3 regions of the Paenibacillus sp. 01T424 genome follow, and region 1 is predicted to be linked to each of the others. Evidence: riboswitches for the same ligand, from Rfam matches in the RefSeq annotation. Region 1 holds a riboswitch; each other region holds the start of a gene.
The links. A riboswitch is a leader RNA that binds a small molecule or an ion and turns the genes downstream of it on or off. The one in region 1 is predicted to bind thiamine pyrophosphate.

Region 1 (7,396 bases):
CTGTTGATGGAGGTCACTTTCGAGGTGCTGCGAGAAGCAGGATTACGAATGCCGCGGGCGATTGGGCCCGCCATATCTATCGTGGGCGCTCTCGTACTCGGCCAGTCGGCTGTTCAGGCGGGCATCGTGTCAGCGGGTATGGTGATCATCGTATCCTTTACGGCGATTTCCAATTTTGTAATGCCGGAATTCAACATGGCGGCCACATCTCGCATTATTCGTTTTATCTTTATGATTATGGCCGGTATTTTTGGGTTTTTCGGCATTTTCATTTCTGTATTGTTTATGCTGATCCATTTGGTATCGCTGCGCTCGTTCGGAGTGCCATATATGTCTCCGCTGGCACCAGGTCCTACAAAGCAAGGACCATGGCGAGACGTGTTCGTCAGGCTGCCATGGTGGGCGGTCGTGCTTCGACCTCTAGATTTGAATCTGCGTAATCCAAGGCGGCGGCCGAACGGAAAAAAACCGCAGGCACAGCGTCATTCCGATAAGGCGTAATGAAAGGGGGAACCTGCCATGAAAAAATGGAGGCTGCTGCTGCCGATGCTCATTTGTTTGCTGGCAACGGGCTGCTGGAATCGCATAGAGCTGAATGATATTGCGATTGTTTCTGCTACCGGCGTTGATTGGAAGGATGGGAAATGGGTGTTGTCGTATCAAGTGGTCATACCGGAAGCCATTTCCAGTCAAAGCGCGAGCAACAGCACAGCGGCGGTCCATGTTTTTTCCACGCAAGGGGAAAGCTTCAGAAGCGCGGTCAGCAAAGCAAGCCAGGAGACGTCGCGGCGCCTCTATTTCGCACATAATCAAATTGTCATTATCGGTCAGGCTGCTGCGCGCAAAGGACTGGGACCACTTCTAGACACCTATTTGCGCAATCATGATTCCCGCGAGACGGTGAGCGTTTTCTTGTCAAAGGGAAGCGCGCGCCGGATGCTCGAACAATTGATTCCGCTTGAGAAAATTCCAGGCGCAGCCATACAGCGCATGATCAATAATGAAGAGATGAACAGCTCAGCCTTCCGTCAAATGACCATTCATAAAGTACTGCTGGATTTGCTGGGAACGACAAGGGCTACTGGCATACCCGGATTAATTGTGTCCGGTACGAAAGAAAGTGTGGACAATGCCGGGCAGCTTGCGTACACCAGTACACCTTCAAAGGTCAGATTGTTTGAACTGGGCCTTATTGAAGGTGACAAGCTGGTAGGCTGGATCAACAACGAAGAAAGTCAAGGCGTGATGTGGCTTGCAAATCAAGTAAAAAAAACGACGGTTTCATTCGCATGCTCAGCGGACAAGAACGAGCCGAAAAACTCATCTATTCGCATCACACATTCGGATACAACGCAGACTCCTAAATCTTCAGATGGCAATTGGCTGATGGATTTGAACGTAAAGGCGACTGGAACGCTGATGGAGTACAATTGCGAGGGTGATCTCATGAATCCGAAAGAAATAGAGAAGATACAAAAACGGATTGAGGACGAGATTGCCGCAATTATGCAAAAAGGCTGGAGCGCTGTTAGTAAGCATAAAGCAGATGTAATCGGCTTCGGAACGATCATTCACAATAAATATCCAAAGCAATGGTTAAAAACGTCGGGCAGCTGGTCGGAGCAGTTTTCGAACATCGAAGTAAAGATGAAAGTTAAGGTGAATTTGAATTCAACTGGTCTTAGCGGAAGTGGATTTAAGAAGGCGCAGGAAAAGAACCACCAATAACATAAGCAGAAAGGAGACCCTATGCAGCAGATTGGCAAAAACCAGCTTTCGATTTTGATCATCGTTTTTTTGATAGGCAGCACCCCTTTGTTCGAGCTCGGCATACAGGCGAAGCAGGATGCTTGGCTGGCGATGACGCTTGCTGCGATTGCTGGTCTGCTGCTTATCGTTATATACGTCCAGGTGCAGAAGCGCTCCCCAAATTCGGAGCTTGCTGAGCTTTATGTTATACACTTCGGAAAATGGATCGGCGGCTTTGTAGGCACACTTCACGCGTTATGGTTTGCTTATGAATCGATGCGCAACGTACGGGACGTCGGAGAGCTTACGATGACGGCGCTGCTGACCTTTACGCCGAAATGGATTGTTATGCTGCTGATTATCAGCGCCGCCGCTTATACCGTCAGCAAGGGAGTGGAAGTATTTGTCCGTGTCGTACAGCTTCTATTTCCGATTGCAGCGCTCAGCTATGCTTTTATTATTTTGCTCCTGTTTGTTGCCAGGTTGCCCAAAATAGCACATTTGCTTCCCGTTTTTGAACACGGGATTGGGCCTGTCGTGAAGGCGGCCTTTCCAGATTTAGTATCTTTTCCATTTGGGCAAATGGTTATTTTTTTCGTTTTTTGGAAGCACGTGAGCGAGAAGAAAGGGATTGGGCCAGTCACTTACAAGGCCTATATTGGCGTATCCTTATTTCTAATTCTAATGAATATCATTACGCTATGCGTATTAGGGCCGGAGCTGTCCTCGCTTACAGCACTGCCGCTGCTTGAGGTTGTGCAGTTAATTAGGCTTGCTAATATATTGGAGAGGCTTGATGTGCTTGTAACCTTGCTTCTGTTCATCGGTCTATATGTCAAAATGACTGCGCTATACATGGCATCGGTATTCATGTTCAATATGATCACTGGTATTGCCTACCGATATTGTGTGCTGCCCATTGGTCTCATTATTTATGGGGCGTCGTTTATCGAAGCAAATAATACTTCCCATATTTGGATTGGACTTGATGTTACGCTGAAGATTGCGCCGTTGTTCCAAATTGTGCTGCCGCTGCTTATGCTAGCCGTTGGAATACGCAAGAAATACAAAAAGGCTGCATGATTGAAAGTTGCGCACAGTGCTCACCCAAGCGGATAGGCTGACATATTTTATGGGTAAGTGAGCCGTTTATGCTTGCTTGAGGAGGATACGCGTGAGCGATGCCAATAGCTGCATGACAAGCATTATTCTCGTTACCTATAATAAGCTTGAATACACGAAGCAATGTGTGGAGAGTATTCGGAGACATACGCAGAGAGGCAGCTATGAGCTGATTATTGTAGATAATGGTTCGACGGATGATACAGTAAAATGGGCTAAAAGCGAGAGCGATATCATCGTAATCGACAATGGCTGCAATGCTGGCTTTCCTAAGGGCTGCAACCAAGGATTGGCCGCGGCCTCGGGCGATCTTCTGATGCTGCTAAATAACGATACAATCGTAACGCCAAGCTGGCTTGACGGTCTCAAGCGCTGCTTATTTAGTGATGAACGAATCGGGGCGGTCAGCCCCGTTACGAATTCGGCTTCCTACTGGACGACGATCCCGGTCACCTATACGACGATAGATGAAATGGAGCTGTTTGCTTCGGCACTGCATGCCAACCCTGACAGAACAAAATGGGAGGAGCGCGTGAAGCTGGTCGGCTACTGCCTTTTGCTGCGGAGAGAAGCATGGGAGAAAACGGGATCGCTCGACGAGATCTTCGGTATCGGCAACTTTGAAGATGATGATTATAGCCTGCGGCTCCGGCTGGCGGGATATAAGCTGATGCTGTGCGGCGATACGTTTATTCATCATTACGGGAGCATCTCCTTTAGCTCAGAGCCAGAACAATATGTACAAAATTTCAGAAAAAATGCCATTGTTTTTATGTCCAAATGGGGCTTTGACCCTGGTGATGCAACGTATATTAGAATGGATTTTAGCACCGTAATTGAGCGGGAATCGCATGAGTACAGACGCGAGAATTGCTCGATTATGGAAATAGGCTGCGGGTGCGGAGCTACGATTTTGCATATGAAGAAGCAATTCCCATCCGCAATATGGTACGGAGTTGAGCGTAATGAGCTGGCGGCTAGAGTAGCAGAAGCTTCGGGAATTACCGTATTCCGCTCGAACGATCCGAAGGATTGGAGGCTGCCTGCTGAAGGTCTTGACGGCATCGTAATCGGAGATGCTCATGCATACGGGACACCGCAAGCCATGAAAAATCTAGTTCGTCTTCTAAAGCCTGGCGGCTGGCTAGTCGGGTGCTTTGCCAATCGCTATTATTTCAACAATATTCGGCAATATTTAGATCCTGCTAATGCACAAGCACAGCATCAAGCGGCATCACAGTACTCAGCAGAACAAGTTAGCCAGCTTTATTTGCAGGCCGGTTTTACCTATGTGAAGATTACACGTGCGGATAATAAACCGCAGGAGCAGCTAGAATACATCCATCTGTTAGAGCAGCTAACGTCTGAAGAGATGTCAAAAGAGCTGACAGCCGCTTATTTGCTCGTATATGGACGCCTTGCTCCAGCAGCAGAGACCAAAGGAAAGGCAGACTTAGAAAGTTCGAAGGCCGCTGAAGAAGCAAAGGTTGAATGGCTGGATGAGCATGTTGATTTAGGGCAATGACAGCTGGTGCAGGAGCTGCACGTTCTGGCTGCCGTATATAGTAAGAGGATGAGTATCGTGGCTTGATGATAATCATTTTCAAAAAAAACTAGCATTAAATGCGGGTTTTGCTATACAATGAATGGTATTGACGAAACCGAATATGTTCCGGGGAGCTGGTTAGGCCGGCTGAGAGGGGATTATCTATACAATTCCGACCCGTTAAACCTGATCTGGATAATGCCAGCGTAGGGACAGAAGCTCTGTTTAGCAAGCAGGCGAGATCAAATTGATCAAGCATTTGCTGTATAAACAGCTGCACAGCCAATGATATGGCGTCCTCCGGATTAGGGGGACGCTTTTTTTTGTTGCGATTAGAATGATGCAGCCATGGAACCGGATACTACGAGGAGTCGTCGCCTATAAGAATCGAAGCATGGAGAGGGGAACAACATCATGAATCAGAAAAAAACAGGGCATTTGTCGTGGAAAATCGTGGCCGCGATGCTTGTGTTCGTATTGGCGCTGGCAGGCTGCGGCGGTGGCGCTGGGAACAAGGGCGAACAGCCGAAAGAGCAAGAGGGAACAGCGGACAAGCCGCTAGAGAAGGTGCAGGTTGTACTCGACTGGACACCAAATACGAATCATACCGGACTTTATGTAGCTAGAGATAAAGGTTTTTTTAAGGAGCAAGGACTGGACGTTGAAATTATTCAACCAGGACAAAGCGGTGCCGATCAAATGGTCGCTTCGGGCAATGTGCAGTTTGGCGTAAGTTATCAGGAGTCTGTCACGATGGCGAGAATTGCAGGCGTGCCGCTCGTATCGATCGCCGCTGTCATTCAGCACAATACCTCAGGTTTTGCTTCACCGCTTGCAAAGGGAATCGATTCACCTGAGAAATTTGAAGGCAAAACGTATGGCGGCTGGGGCGCTCCTGTTGAGGAGGCGGTCATTCAATCGATTATGCAGGAGAAGGGCGCAGATGTGAGCAAAGTAAACATCATGAGCATCGGCGACAGCGACTTCTTTACGGCGGTGAAACGCGATATTGACTTTGCATGGATTTACTATGCATGGACTGGCGTGGAAGCAGAGCTGCGCGGCGAGAAGATCAATATGGTTTATTTAACAGACTACAGCGACAAACTGGATTATTATACGCCGGTAATCGTGACGAACGAAGATTTGATTATGAATAAACCGGAAACAGTCAAAGCGTTTACAGCTGCCGTATCTAAAGGCTACCAATACGCGATCAGCAATGCGGAGGATGCAGCAGAAATTTTAATAAAAGCAGAGCCGGATTTGAATGCGGAGCTTGTGCGCGCCAGCCAAAAATGGTTAAGCTCGAAATATCAGGATGACGCACCGCGCTGGGGCGAACAGAAGCTAAGCGTATGGGAAAACTATGCGGCATGGATGTTTGAGCACAAGCTGCTGGAGAAGGAGCTTGAAGCGGAGAATGCATTTACGAACGAATTTTTACCACAATAAGCTATTCGAACATACGGAGGGCGGGAAAGCCCGCTCTCACTTACAACGATGAGAAAGAAGGAAATCAAATGGCAAACGCATTAGTAAGTATTCAAATATTACCGACAACGCCAGGCGGCGAAAGTGTTATTCCTTACGTGGATCGTGCAATTGAAATCATTAAAGCGGCAGGTGTTCCTTATCGTGTAGCACCGCTTGAAACGACGATGGAGGGTGAGCTGAGCCATCTGCTCAGCGTCGTGCAGTCGATGAGCGAGGCGATGGCGGAGATGGGCTGCCCGTCCGTTATTTCACAAATTAAAATTTACTACAATCCGGCAAACGGCGCTTCCATGGGCAGGCTGCTGGAGAAATATCCAGATGGGCAATAAGAAATCGATTTGGTCGAAAATATGGCAGCCAGCAGCCCTACTGATCGTGCTGCTCGTCTGCTGGCAGGCAGCTGCATGGCTTGGATTATTTCAACAATGGGAGTTTCCATCACCAATTTCAATTGTACAAGAGGCCATCCAAATTTGGCCAAGGTTAATGATGCATACGGGAGCGACGGTGAAAATCATGCTGCTCGGATTTGTGGGAGGATCGGCGTTGGGCTTAATGCTCGCCGCTTTGCTGCATTTAATTCCTGGCGTTCGATCGGCGGTATATCCACTGCTCGTGCTGTCGCAAAACGTACCCATCATAGCGATTGCTCCAATTTTGACGATGCTGCTAGGCTATGGCATGCTGCCAAAGGCGCTGCTGGTCATCATGGTATGTTTTTTCCCCATCACGGTTGCCATGCTGAGCGGGCTTATGAATACCGATGCACAGCTTCGCAACTATTTGCAAATGATCGGTATTCGCAAATGGCAGCTGTTTTGGAAACTAGAGCTTCCTCATGCGATTGTTCATTTATTTTCCGGCTTGAAGATTGCGGCTTCATATAGTGTGTTAAGTGCGGTTGTTGCCGAATGGCTTGGTACAAACAAGGGTCTTGGCTCATTTATGCTTATTTCGTCCAAAGGTTTTATGCCAGATCGTGTATTTGCGGCAGTTGCCATCATCGTTGCGCTGAGCTTGACTTTATTTGGTTTAGTAACGTTAGCGGAGCGTCTTGTCATACGTTGGCGCCCTGAGAAAGAGGTGAGCTGACAGTGGTCAATCGTGCTGAGCATCATTCAGTGACGCTTCAAACGCAAAATATTCGAATGAAGTTTGGCAAAGGACAGATGAGCAAAGAAGTGCTTGGCGGGTTATCCATTTCAATAGCAGATGGGGAGTTCGTATCGATTGTAGGGCCGTCCGGCAGCGGTAAAACAACCTTGTTTCAAATTATCGGCGGTTTGGAACGTCCTACGGAAGGCGAAATTTGGATCGATGGCAAGCAAACGACGGGCGAACGCGGACATATTTCCTATATGCCGCAGCAATCGTCGCTGCTTCCATGGCAAACCGTTGCCGGCAATATAGAGTTGTCTCTTACGATCTCTGGCGTTGATAAAAAACTCGCGAAGGCGAGGACAAAGGAATGGCTCGAGCGAA
Region 2 (7,396 bases), on a different contig from region 1:
GCTTAATGACGACAACGAGCACTTTAGCAATGTGTTGCCCGATCGTTTTCCTACGACTGAAGTGGTAGCACGAACGATTAGCGACATCGTTCAGCGCCATTTGGATGGTACTGTAAATCGTCCGCAATGCGTTCAAGTCTTTTTGCGTGAAACGCCGACGAGCTATTGTATTTATCGTCCGAAGCGGGAGGCGGTCTAACGATGCCATCCAATAAACGAATTCCTGTAATGGAAATATTCGGCCCTACGGTCCAAGGAGAAGGTATGGTAATTGGCCGGAAAACGATGTTTGTTCGTACTGCTGGCTGCGATTACAGCTGCTCTTGGTGCGATTCGGCATTTACTTGGGACGGCAGCGGCAAAGAAGATATTCGCATGCTGACAGCATTTGAAATGATAGAGCAATTAAAAGAAATAGGTGGAAATGCGTTTGAGCATGTGACGATTTCCGGTGGCAATCCCGCACTGCTCCCGCAGCTGGGTGAATTTGTTGATGAGCTCCATAAACAAAACATCAGCGTTGCACTGGAGACACAAGGGAGTCGTTGGCAGGACTGGTTTTGGTCGATTGATGAGCTCACTTTGTCGCCTAAGCCGCCGAGCTCTGGCATGAAGACAGACTGGTCGAAGCTCGATGAAATCGTGTCCAACCTGAATCGGAAATCAACTAGTTTTTGCTTAAAAACAGTCGTTTTCGACGAGGATGATCTAGAGTACGCGACATACGTTCACCTCAGGTATCCAATGGTTCCATTTTATTTGCAGGCAGGCAATGGAAACTTGCAGGAAACAGAGCCGCAGCTCATGCTTCCTTATTTATTGGAGCGTTATGAATGGCTGATCGAGAAGGTTATGCCGAATCAGGATTTAAAGCGGGTGCACGTTCTGCCGCAGCTTCATACCTGGGTATGGGGCAATAAGAAAGGCGTTTAATTCAAAACAGCTGAGAGAGGTGGAAACGAGCATGGAAGGAAGAAGCAAAGAGGAGCTGAGCGGTGTGACGCTGCTAGGCAATCAAGGAACACAATATTTGTTTAACTATGCACCGGAAATTTTGGAGGCCTTTGATAATAAGCATCCAAATCGCGATTATTTCGTGAAATTCAATTGTCCGGAATTTACGAGTCTTTGCCCAATGACGGGACAGCCGGATTTTGCAACCATTTATATATCATATATTCCAGGTGACAAAATGGTAGAGAGCAAGTCGCTTAAGCTGTATTTGTTCAGCTTCCGCAATCACGGTGATTTCCACGAGGATTGCATGAACATTATCATGAATGATTTAATTGCGCTGATGAGTCCAAGATATATAGAAGTTTGGGGCAAATTCACACCTCGTGGCGGCATATCCATCGATCCGTATTGCAATTATGGCCAGCCTGGCACAAAATATGAGCAAATGGCTGAGCATCGTCTCATGAATCATGATTTGTACCCAGAGAAAGTGGATAATCGTTAATTTAGAATTGCAGCTCAAATTAGTAAAAGAGATACATTTATGATAGATTTTTCTGAATTGCCCGACTAAGGTCTAGGTGAATTTCATGCCTGAAGTCCATTTCAATTATTCTATTAAAGTCTATACTTAGTTTAGAGTTATTAGAGAATAGGTGGACAAACGATGATTAAAAATGCGATTTGTATGTCTGTACTGCTTTGCACCATAGCATCTGCATTAACGAACTTTGGAGTATCTCCCGTTCGAGCGCTTGCAGCTCCAAGCGCGTCACAAGCTGAATATATTAGTATAGATAATATGATTGAGCCCTTCTTGTTGCAGCCAAAGCAGGATGAAAAGGCATGAAGGCTGTTTTAACACAAGCCTAAACTTGCATGAAAGCATGACTAATTAGTAAACGCCGCGACCTATATGGAAGCGGCGTTTGCTGTTTCTAATAGAATACAATCAGCTCAAGCGCTGTCTGTCCCTATAAGCAAAATGATTGGTTGGGCCATGACCGCTCCCAATCCCCAGCTTATCTTCAATAGCGGCTTGAATGAAGGCTTTGGCAGTTCTTATAGCTTCAAGTACAGGTTTGCCTTGAGCAATTTCTGCAGCAATCGCAGCGGAGAAAGTGCATCCAGTGCCGTGAGTATGCTTAGTGTCGATACGTTTGCTTTCCAAATATACAAATTGTTCTCCATCGTAGATGAGATCAACGAGCGGTTCGCTGCTTGAACCGTGGCCGCCCTTAATGACAACATAGCGGGAGCCCATCTGATGCAATATTCGGGCCGCTTCCTCTCGATCGCTTAACGTCCGGATCGGGATTCTTGCGATAAGCTCAGCTTCTGGAATGTTAGGAGTCGTTATAAGCGCGAGCGGCAGCAAATACGTAATCAGTGTCTGAATAGCTTCTTGCTGAAGCAGAGATGAGCCGCCTTTCGCCACCATGACAGGATCAATGATGAGATTATGCCAGTTATATTGCTTTACTTTCATTGCAACGATCTTTATAATCTCTGCGCTGAACAGCATGCCTGTCTTAACTGCGGATGGCTCCAGATCCTCGCCGATCGAATCGAGCTGGCAGCTAACAGCCTCAGCATCCAGCGGGTAGATGCCCTGAACGCCAAGCGTATTCTGCGCAGTCACTGCGGTAATAACCGACATGCCGTAGGTGCCGAGCTCTTGAAATGTTTTTAGATCAGCTTGAATACCTGCGCCGCCGCCGGAGTCCGAGCCTGCAATCGTAAGTGCTTGATATCTTCTCATCCGTGCATCTCCTTCGAAAGAGTAGAATTAATTTACAAGTTTGAAAAAGCATCCTCAGCCTTTATATTGTCTGGCAGCAAGTCGTTATCGACGAGCCAATCCCTAACATTAGACCAAGAAGCAGGCTCCTGATATCCAAATGATTGCTTCCCTGCATCCATGAGAGGCAGAAGAATGTCCAAGCTTTTTGTCTCGATTTCTTGATCGAGAGGGGAGGTCTGGTTCTCATGCTCAAATAAAATCGACAACGATTTTTGTTTATTTTCAGCTACAAATTGTTGACCCTCCGTAATGGCTGCGATGAAGCTTTTGAACAACGCCTGCTTCTCAGCTAGTCCTTGATCACTTGCTACAAGCACAAGCTCGTAATAATCCGGCACGCCAAAATCAGTTGGGTTTATCGCCGTCATGGGATGCCCTTCCTTGGCAAGCAGCAATTGCTCATGATTAATAAATCCACCGATGATCGCATCTACTTTGTTGGTTGCTATAGCCGGAATAAAGGAAAAACCAACGTCAATCATTTCCACATTTTGCGGGTCACCGCCGTCATGCTTAATCATGGTGCGCATCATTGCTTCATACAGAGGGATGGAGGAGAAGCCGACCTTTTTACCAACAAGTTCCTTGGGTGATTTGGCGCTTCCGCCTTCTGGTACCATTAGATGATTAAGTGGATGCCTGACGATTGCTGCAATGGATTTAACAGGAATTTCCTCGCCGCGAGCCATCAATACCTGTGGCTGGTAGCTGAGCGCCAAATCAACCTTGCCGGCAGCCACTAGCTTCAATGCATCATTCGTATCCGCGGGCATTTGAATGTTGACCTGTAAACCATGCTTCGCAAAATAACCGTTTGTTTGAGCCGCATAGAGGAAGGAATGCACCGCATTTGGATACCAGTCGAGCATAATGCTAATAGTCTGAGGATTCTGTTTTGCCGTAGTGTCCTCGGGTTTGTTTTCAGTTGGGACAGCGTTGCTGCTGCACCCGTTAAGTACGAGCAGCAGAGAAGCAAGCATCGGAATAATCCATTTCATTTTTGCTTTGATGATCATGTATTGAACCTCTTTCTCTTTAGTATTGATTTCTCCAATAGGACAATGGCAGCAAATAATAAGATGCCAATGAGGGATAGCAGAAAAACGGATGCAAACATGGAGTCGGCGTTCAAATTGCTGGACATTCGGCGGCTATAGTAGCCTAGGCCTTCACTGCCTCCAAGCCATTCACCGATGGTGGCGCCTACAACGCAATAAACGATCGATAACTTAAGCCCTGAGAAGAAGGACGGTAGGGCGATGGGGACTTGTATTTTTCTGAAAATACCCCAGCGCGTTGCTCCCATTGTGAGCAGCAGCTCTTCATATTCGCTACCGCTTTTCTTAAGCCCGTCATAGGTGCTCACAACGATAGGGAAAAAAGCAGTCAAAAAAACAACAGCGACCTTGCTCCAAATCGTATAGCCAAACCACATAATGAAAATTGGAGACAGAGCGATAAGCGGGATGGTCTGACTGATGACGACAAACGGGTACAGCGCCTTCTCCAGTATTCGGAAAGTGTGCATGCCTGCTGCGAGCGTAGTCCCAATAATAATCGACAATAGAAAACCGAGGGACACTTCTTTAAGCGTAGCCAGCAGATGGTTGCCAAGCAGCAGATGGCCATCTTCGATTAATGCCTGAGCTATTGAGCTAGGTGACGGCAGTATGTAGGGTGGAACCAATCCGAGCTGTGCGACCGCTTGCCAAACGAGCAGTAAGCTAATGAGCAGCAGTATGAATAGTCCGTAATGGCTCAGCCACTGGTTAATTAGAGGTTTGCGCATGCAGTCTTCGCTCCAAATCTTGCCGCAGCTTGATGAAGTCGGGTTCGTAATTTTGCTCATAGTGTCTTGGTCTCGGCAAAGGAACGACTATTTCCTGTATCCCTTGCGCCTCGTTAGCTGCACTTGGCAATAAATAAATGCGGTCGCTCAGCAATATCGCTTCCTCAAGATCATGTGTGATAAAGAGTACTGTTTTTCCAAGGTCGCTCCACAGCTCTAGCAGCCACTTATGCATACCGCGTTTGGTCATGGCGTCAAGCGCGCCAAACGGTTCGTCCAGCAGCAGCAGCTCTTGTCCGGTTACTAGTGTGCGCAGAAAAGCTGCCCGCTGTCGCATGCCGCCTGACAACTCGTCAGGGTAAGCTTGTTCATAGCCTGCCAGTCCGAAGCGCTCTAGCAGCTCCAAGATTTGGATCGTGTTATAATGGGGATTGCTGCGTGTCATCTCAAGTGGAAGCAGACAATTGCCGAGTATTGTTCTCCATGGCAGAAGAAGATCCTTTTGCGGCATATAAGCAATCTTGCCGAGACGATTGGGGGCAGGCTTGCCATACAGCCTAATTTCACCTTGGCTAGGCTGAAGCAATCCGGCCATGAGCTTAAAGAGCGTGCTTTTGCCTGAGCCGCTAGCACCGATGATAGAGACAAACTCACCTGAGTAGGCTTGAAGCGAAAGATTAGACAGTATAGATGTTTCAGCAAGCATGTCGTAGGTGTAGCTTACTTGGTGAAGTGAGATTATAGCTGTAATACGCATCCCTCCGTAAACAAATAAAGACCCACCCATTTCCGAGGGGAAATGAGCGGGTCTAACGATCACACAAGGCTTGCGCGCATGAATGAATGCTTTGCTGCTCCACTTCCCTCCGCTGGAATGATCCAGATCAGGTTCCAAGGGTCCGGAGCAGTTGCTCCATCTCAGCCGGTAGGCTCCCCTAGTGAAATAAATAGGTTTATATGCAATTTGTATTTTTTCTACTATAGCATACACTGGATAGATGTAAACCATAATTATCCGAAAAGGCGTTGGACAAATGAAAAATTTACTCGTAACGGGCTACCGAGCGCATGAGCTTAATATTTTTAGCCAGAAGCATGAGGGCATTGTTTATATAAAAAAAGCGCTGACAGGCAAGTTGGTTCCGCTTATAGAAGATGGGCTTGAGTGGGTGATTACCCCGGGGCAATATGGCGTGGATTTGTGGGCGTGCGAGGTCGTGATTGCGCTGAAGGAAATTTATCCTCATTTGAGACTTTCAATTATTTCGGCATACAGCAATCCGGAAGAGAAATGGAAGGATGATAAAAAGGAGTTTTATCAGCAGGTTTTAAAAGGGGTCGATTATTATGCTTCGGTCAGCAACCAGCCGTATAATGGCATTTGGCAGTTTACGGCTAGGGACGAGCTGCTGTTTCGGAAAACGGACGGTATTCTGCTCGTTTATGATGAGGATGCAGGCGAGGGCAGCCCCAAGTTTTTTAAAGAAAAAGCGTTAAAGAAACAGCAGGTTGAGGGTTATGGTTAYTTCAGCATAAGCTCGGAGGACATTCAGAGCATCGCGGATGACGACAACCTGTATTCGGAAAATTAACGATGCATGGCAGTTGAGTAAGAGGAGTTTATTTCATGCTGGCAGGCAGAGACCTGTCAGCTTTTTTTATGCGCAAAGCTGACAGTTTGTATTTTCGAGATTATTGTGTTTGACAAATAATAGGTGGCGTATTATTATCTGATTAGATAAACATCTAATTAGATGAAAGTTAAATTTGTTTGGTGGAGGAAGAGGTGGCGAACGGTGCAATTAGATAAGGTGGTAGCCTATCATAAGGCATTATCCGATCCGACGAGAATTAAATTGTTGATTATGCTGGCTGAAGGTGAGCTTAACGGACAGGTGCTCGCAGAGAAATTAGGCGTGACGCCTGCTACGATTACGCATCATGCAACCAAATTAAGAGAGGCCAGCTTAATTAATGAACGCAGAGAGAAAAATGCGATTTATTTTTCGTTGAACCATTATTTTATTAAGAGCAACGCTAATGCGGCGGCGGAGCTCATTTACCGGAATGCAGGTGCAGAGAAGGGAGTGGACAACATGGAGGATAGCAATAAGAAACTGAAGGATTCAGTCATCCGCAACTTTTTTACAGCTGAGGGTAAGCTGAAGCATATGCCGGCTCAGCATAAGAAAAAATTGATCGTGCTTCAGCTTATGGTTTCTCATTTGACGAGAGGGAAACAGTATACAGAGAAGGAAATTAACGAATTTATCAAAGGTTATCATGATGACTTCGCGACCATTCGCAGAGAGTTCATTATGCATCAATTAATGTTTAGAGAAAATGATATTTACGAATTGAATCCGCAAGAAATATGGGCGAAGTGGGAGATTCTTTCGTAAGCGGAAGTTGTTTTTGATAATAACGGACATCAGATGCCTTATTTGCTTTATTTCTCTCCTATTGGCCGTGGTTGCGGACATGAAGGCCGTTATTTGGCTCTAATCGTTATAAAAGGCTGCGATTTCTGCCAAATAACGGACTCTATGTCCGTTAGAAGTAAATATGAACTCATCGAGCGGTGATTGTGCTTACGCGTCATAAAGGAAAAGTAATTTTTTTATCGAATTTTTTTAATCATAAGAAATGGAAATAAGCAGGACCTGGGGGCTTGGGAGATGGGGAAGGCTGATGGGATTTACAATCAATTGGTAGCAGATATTTTTGAACATGGTAATTGGGACAAAGATCAAGCTGTTAGAACCAAATGGTCTGATGGTACGCCTGCCTACACAAAAAGCTTAATTTCTAAGCAGCTAACATTTGAAAATACAGAGGTGCCTATA
Region 3 (5,404 bases), on a different contig from region 1:
CAACAAAATGCACAAGTTCTATGGAGCTTCCGCTAAGTAATTCAGTTTCAGCCCACCTTGCGCGTTGTACGATCATACCGTTAAGCTCAATAACGAGCTTTTTATTTTGTTGTCCCAGCTGGACGACCAGTTCCTCCACTGTTTTAGCGCTGGTCTGCTCCTCGCGGCCATTAATCTTCACTATCTTAAAGGGAGGAACATATTCAGAACGGTGGGCTTCGATTTTCTTTAAGAAAGCCTGACAAACACCAGCCGGATCGTTATGGCCAACAATTGCTGAAACTGCACATATCCGTGTTGCCCCCGACGCTAGCACTTCATCAACATTTTCAAGTGTGATCCCGCCAATAGCCACGAACGGTATCGATATATGATGCGCTGCTTCCCTGACATAACTTGTAGTAACAGCCGTACGGCCCGGCTTTGTTTCGGTAGGATACACTGGCCCAACGCCGATATAATCGGCTCCCTCCTGTTCAGCAGCTAGTGCTTGCTGCAGGTTATGCGTGGATATGCCAATTATGCGGTCAGCACCAAGCCATTCTCTTGCTTTGGCAATTGGCATATCATCCTGACCTAAATGAACACCGTCAGCATCCGTCTCAAGAACAAGATCAGGATAATCATTAATGATAAGAGGCACTTTATATTTTCGCGTTAGTATTCGAAGGGCTTTGGCCTCTTCAAGTACCTCTTCCCTCGTCCCCGTTTTATTGCGAAGCTGAACCATTTGAGCTCCGCCAATCAGCGCCTGCTCCATCACTTCAACGACTGATCTGCCAGGGTGATTAGATTTCGCTGTAATGGCGTAGAGCTTGAAGTTCCGCCAGCCTTGTCTACTCATTCTCAAACACAACCTTTCATCAAAAAAATCATTTATTTCCATTTCATAAGAACGTTTTAACGAGATTAATTGCATTCTCCGCATCCGCTGTGCCTTGCACAAGCACCCGTCCATCTGGGAAGAGAATCAGCTGCTCTCCGCTTGAGATCATCGCTTTCACTAAATACCGATTCACGGTGAGCGTGCAGCCAAGCGCTCGCAAAGTTTGCTCTACCTCTTTTAAATCAACCGGCTTGCCTAACGTCACCTGCACCGTATCCCTACCGCATAATACGGTAGAGCTTATTTGAGTATCTTCCGCTCTATCAGCTTCAAAACAAAGCATGCCGTCAGTTGCTACATCAGGCGTTTGAGCACAGAATGGGCACTCGGTACTGAATGCCGGAAGCTCCGATTCCCGCATTCGGAATGACCATAGATCAATGCTCAACCACGTTTTACGCAGCGCCGAATCATTGCCAGTTAGCCATTTTATCGCCTCAGCTGCTTGCATAGATGCAATCCATTCAACCGCCGGAGCGAGTACGCCCACCGTATCGCAAGTATCGGCCTCCTGCTCCATATCATCTGCTCCGATTAAGCAGCGCAAGCAAGCTGTCTCTCCAGGAATTAATGTTGCCTGCATGCCCTGCGCCCCAGCCACTCCGCCATAAACAAATGGGATTCGCTGTCTAAAGCATTGGTCGCTGACCAGCAGCCTTGTCGCTGCATTATCCGTCCCATCAAGGACGATATGGACTCCTCCGGCGAGAAATCCGATGTTCTGTGCATTCACATCCGCTACTGTCGCCATAATGTTTACACTGCTGTTAATTTGGCGAAGCCGATTAGCAGCGGCCACTGCTTTGGGCATCACTGCCAGAGCGTCCGCCTCGTCAAAAAGCATTTGGCGCTGCAAGTTGCTCGGCTCAACAAAGTCCCTGTCTACCAGCCTAACTTCCCCGACACCGGCTCTTACCATATGCTGCGCAAGCGAAGCGCCTAATGCGCCAACACCGACGATAAGCACCGAGGCATCGGCCAGCTTGCGCTGGCCTGCCTCTCCAATGAATGCAAATCTCGTTTGCCTCGAATAACGATCTGCAAAAGCATCAAGAACAGAATCAACCATAAATCTTGCTCCCTGCCGCCTTGAATGCATCTGATTTTTCCTTCATTCCCGCTTCAATGGCTTCCGTTGTTTCCATATCGTTTTGCGCGGCATACTCTCTTATATCTTGGGTGATTCGCATGCTGCAAAACTTCGGCCCGCACATGGAGCAGAAATGAGCGGATTTCGCAGCATCAGCTGGAAGCGTCTCATCGTGGTAAGCCATCGCACGCTCTGGATCAAGCGATAGATGGAATTGATCCCGCCAACGAAACTCGAATCGCGCTTTGGACAATGCATCATCACGCAGCTTCGCTCCACGGTGCCCTTTCGCCAAGTCAGCCGCATGCGCTGCGATTTTGTACGTAATAACGCCTTCCTTCACATCCTCCTTATTCGGAAGGCCAAGGTGCTCCTTCGGTGTTACATAACAAAGCATTGCCGTGCCGAACCATCCAATCATTGCAGCACCAATTGCCGAAGTAATATGATCATAGCCTGGCGCGATATCGGTCGTTAGCGGTCCTAATGTATAGAAAGGCGCTTCATCGCACACCTCTAGCTGACGATCCATATTTTCTTTGATCAAATGCATAGGCACATGGCCAGGGCCTTCAATCATCACTTGTACATCATGTTTCCATGCGATCTTCGTTAGCTCACCCAATGTATCCAGCTCAGCAAACTGAGCAGCGTCATTGGCATCTGCTATAGAACCGGGTCTCAGGCCGTCACCGAGCGAGAATGATACGTCGTATGCTTTCATAATTTCACAAATGTCTTCAAAATGCGTATATAGGAAATTCTCCTTATGGTGTGCCAGGCACCATGCTGCCATAATTGATCCGCCTCGCGAGACAATGCCCGTAACGCGCTTTGCCGTAAGTGGTATGTAGCGGAGCAGCACACCTGCATGAATCGTAAAATAGTCGACGCCCTGCTCGGCTTGTTCAATAAGCGTATCGCGGAATACTTCCCAGCAAAGGTCTTCTGCTTTGCCGTTCACTTTCTCCAGCGCCTGATAAATGGGCACTGTGCCAACTGGAACTGGTGAATTCCGCACGATCCACTCCCGCGTCGTATGGATGTTTTTCCCCGTGGACAAATCCATAATCGTATCGGCTCCCCAGCGCGTCGCCCAAGTCATCTTCTCCACTTCCTCTTCAATCGAAGAAGCTACAGCAGAGTTGCCGATATTAGCATTGATTTTAACGTGAAACTGCCGCCCAATAATCATCGGCTCACTTTCAGGATGGTTGATGTTAGTCGGAATAATGGCACGGCCGGCTGCAATCTCGCTACGTACAAATTCTGCACTCATCCCTTCGCGAATAGCGATGTATTCCATCTCAGATGTAATGATCCCTTTGCGGGCGTAATGAAGCTGCGTAACATTTTGCCCTGTTTTGGCACGAAGCGGTTTCCTCGTTAACCCTGGGAATCGTTCCGCGCCTCGCTGCTCTGCTTTTTCAGCCGAAATAAATCCATTATCCTCCGGTTTGATTTCCCTGCCCTCATAGGGCTCTACATCACCACGCTGCAAGATCCATTCGCTGCGAATACCGGGCAAACCACGCCGAACATCTGCCTCATACGTTTCATCGGTATAAGGACCACTTGCATCATAGACTCGTACAGGTTCATTCGGCAGCTCTTCACCATTTCTGCCAGTACTAGCTTCAAGTGCAATTTCTCTCATCGGAACACGGATGTTTCCCTTTGAGCCCTCGACGTACACCTTGCGGCTGCCCGGAAGCGGAGTAGAAAAAATAGACATAACAAAAACCTCCTAATGGAATAATAGAATTCCTCCTGGAGGCATACGCAAGCATATGAGAAAGTTTAAAACACCGCTGCTATACAAGTAGCTAGGCTGCTACAAGAGCTGCAATTGCTGGAGCGTGCATGGCGGCCACAAAGCTTTATCGATTCACTGGCGCCAAACAAAAAAACCGCTCCAGCAAAGGAGCGGTCGAAGAGTGTCGTCATGCGAGTGTTATCTTGCAAGGGTTCCCCCTAAGCAGATAAAGTCATGCCGCATAAGCTGAGGCTTCAGCAGATTCCGGCAGAGCTTTCACGCGCAAAGCATAAACGCACAATCCCACTTTCCTACGCTGGCATAACCCAGATCAGGTTCAAAGGGACCAAAGCGATTCGCTTTATCTCAGCCATTACGGCGCCCCTAGTGGATTTCCTTGTTTGACTATACCGTTTAGTAAAGAAGGGTGTCAACCCTCTATTTTCCAAACCGCGGAAAAACACAGCCTGCTACAGTCCGCTTTCCTTCAGCAGCCTTACCCATCGATCAGCGGTGTGGCGCCATGTAAATGTCTGCTCCACACGCTCGCGGCTGCGGCGCCCCAGCTTCTGCCTGAGCTGTTTATCGCGAAGCAGCAGATGCAGCTTTTCTCGCAGCTCTCGCTCGATATGAAGCTGATTGACCAAATAGCCCGTTTCACCATTGCGGATAATTTCTTTCATTCCGCCTGCACGTGTTGCGACTACCGGAACGCCGCAGGACATCGCCTCGACATTAACGAGCCCAAATGCCTCCCTCTGTCCAGATGGCACGACCGCTACATCAGCAACGAGCATCCAGCTGGGCACTTCCGAATGCGGCACGTAGGGCACAAAACGAACATGACCCGGACATTTGCGTCCAAGCTGTTCAAGCTTGCGCGCATAAGCCGTTTTGCGATGCGAGCCATAAAATGGGCTCCCTACGATGATAACGACGAGCTCTGGGTGGCTTTTGGCAAGCTGCGGCACGATATTGAGAAGATGATGAACGCCCTTAAGCGGAATAAGCCTCCCCATAAAAAGCACCACTTTTTTACCATGCAATCCTCTCTTTTGCCTTAAACTCTCCCGTTTGGCGGCTCCTTCGGAGGAATATTGTGAAGGAAACCTTGCCGTATCTACCCCAGGATAAATGACTCGCAGCTTCGAAGCGACCTCTGGCGCTTTCGACACTACAATTCGCCTTAGAAACTCGCTATTTACGATGATTCTATCTGCTGCCTGCAAGCACTTATGCAAGTTTGCAGAAGAAATATAGGAGGGTGAAATAAAGGTGGAGGAATGCAAATAAAGCCAGACTCGTTTGCCTGGATTCAATCGCTTCATCGTTAGCACAAATTGGGGACGATTCTCGACGTCGATGACCTGAGGAGAAAAACGGTGAACCRCATGTCCTACCTCTTGAATATATCGCTGCTTATTGCCCGCTGCAAACCGTTCACAAACAACACCGTTAAATTGTCCTTGACGAGGCAATCGCTTGCTCAGTCTTCCAAATATACGAGGTTCCGCGTAAGGCTTAAGCAGCGGGGCAAATTTCTCTACCACCCGCTCAACCGAGCTGCTTCCTGATGATGGAATCGGGAAGGAGCCTGGTGTTACAATTGCAACTTTAATAGGTGCCATTTATTCGTATGCCTCCTGCATGATCTGCTTTTTTTGCAGTATCA

Region 2: linked by a shared signal. The riboswitch ahead of AC1DPK_RS18855 (ABC transporter ATP-binding protein) and the one ahead of AC1DPK_RS20455 (ABC transporter substrate-binding protein) in region 1 are both predicted to bind thiamine pyrophosphate.
Region 3: linked by a shared signal. The riboswitch ahead of thiC (phosphomethylpyrimidine synthase ThiC) and the one ahead of AC1DPK_RS20455 (ABC transporter substrate-binding protein) in region 1 are both predicted to bind thiamine pyrophosphate.

Annotation. Positions count from the first base shown of each region.
Region 1 is NZ_JBFTPZ010000027.1:169,104-176,499, reverse strand. It holds gene AC1DPK_RS20475 (spore germination protein) at 1-501, shown strand, start outside; gene AC1DPK_RS20470 (Ger(x)C family spore germination protein) at 520-1,728, shown strand; gene AC1DPK_RS20465 (GerAB/ArcD/ProY family transporter) at 1,750-2,832, shown strand; gene AC1DPK_RS20460 (glycosyltransferase) at 2,924-4,396, shown strand; TPP riboswitch at 4,535-4,647, shown strand; gene AC1DPK_RS20455 (ABC transporter substrate-binding protein) at 4,832-5,872, shown strand; gene AC1DPK_RS20450 (thiamine-binding protein) at 5,941-6,243, shown strand; gene AC1DPK_RS20445 (ABC transporter permease) at 6,233-7,006, shown strand; gene AC1DPK_RS20440 (ABC transporter ATP-binding protein) at 7,009-7,396, shown strand, end outside.
Region 2 is NZ_JBFTPZ010000025.1:31,067-38,462, reverse strand. It holds gene queD (6-carboxytetrahydropterin synthase QueD) at 1-199, shown strand, start outside; gene queE (7-carboxy-7-deazaguanine synthase QueE) at 202-933, shown strand; gene queF (preQ(1) synthase) at 965-1,462, shown strand; gene AC1DPK_RS18875 (hypothetical protein) at 1,625-1,807, shown strand; gene thiD (bifunctional hydroxymethylpyrimidine kinase/phosphomethylpyrimidine kinase) at 1,910-2,719, opposite strand; gene AC1DPK_RS18865 (ABC transporter substrate-binding protein) at 2,752-3,777, opposite strand; gene AC1DPK_RS18860 (ABC transporter permease) at 3,774-4,550, opposite strand; gene AC1DPK_RS18855 (ABC transporter ATP-binding protein) at 4,531-5,307, opposite strand; TPP riboswitch at 5,395-5,497, opposite strand; gene AC1DPK_RS18850 (SLOG family protein) at 5,585-6,142, shown strand; gene AC1DPK_RS18845 (DUF2087 domain-containing protein) at 6,347-6,952, shown strand; gene thyA (thymidylate synthase) at 7,229-7,396, shown strand, end outside.
Region 3 is NZ_JBFTPZ010000014.1:41,199-46,602, reverse strand. It holds gene thiE (thiamine phosphate synthase) at 1-844, opposite strand, end outside; gene AC1DPK_RS13250 (ThiF family adenylyltransferase) at 888-1,955, opposite strand; gene thiC (phosphomethylpyrimidine synthase ThiC) at 1,948-3,711, opposite strand; TPP riboswitch at 4,024-4,128, opposite strand; gene AC1DPK_RS13240 (glycosyltransferase family 4 protein) at 4,203-5,360, opposite strand.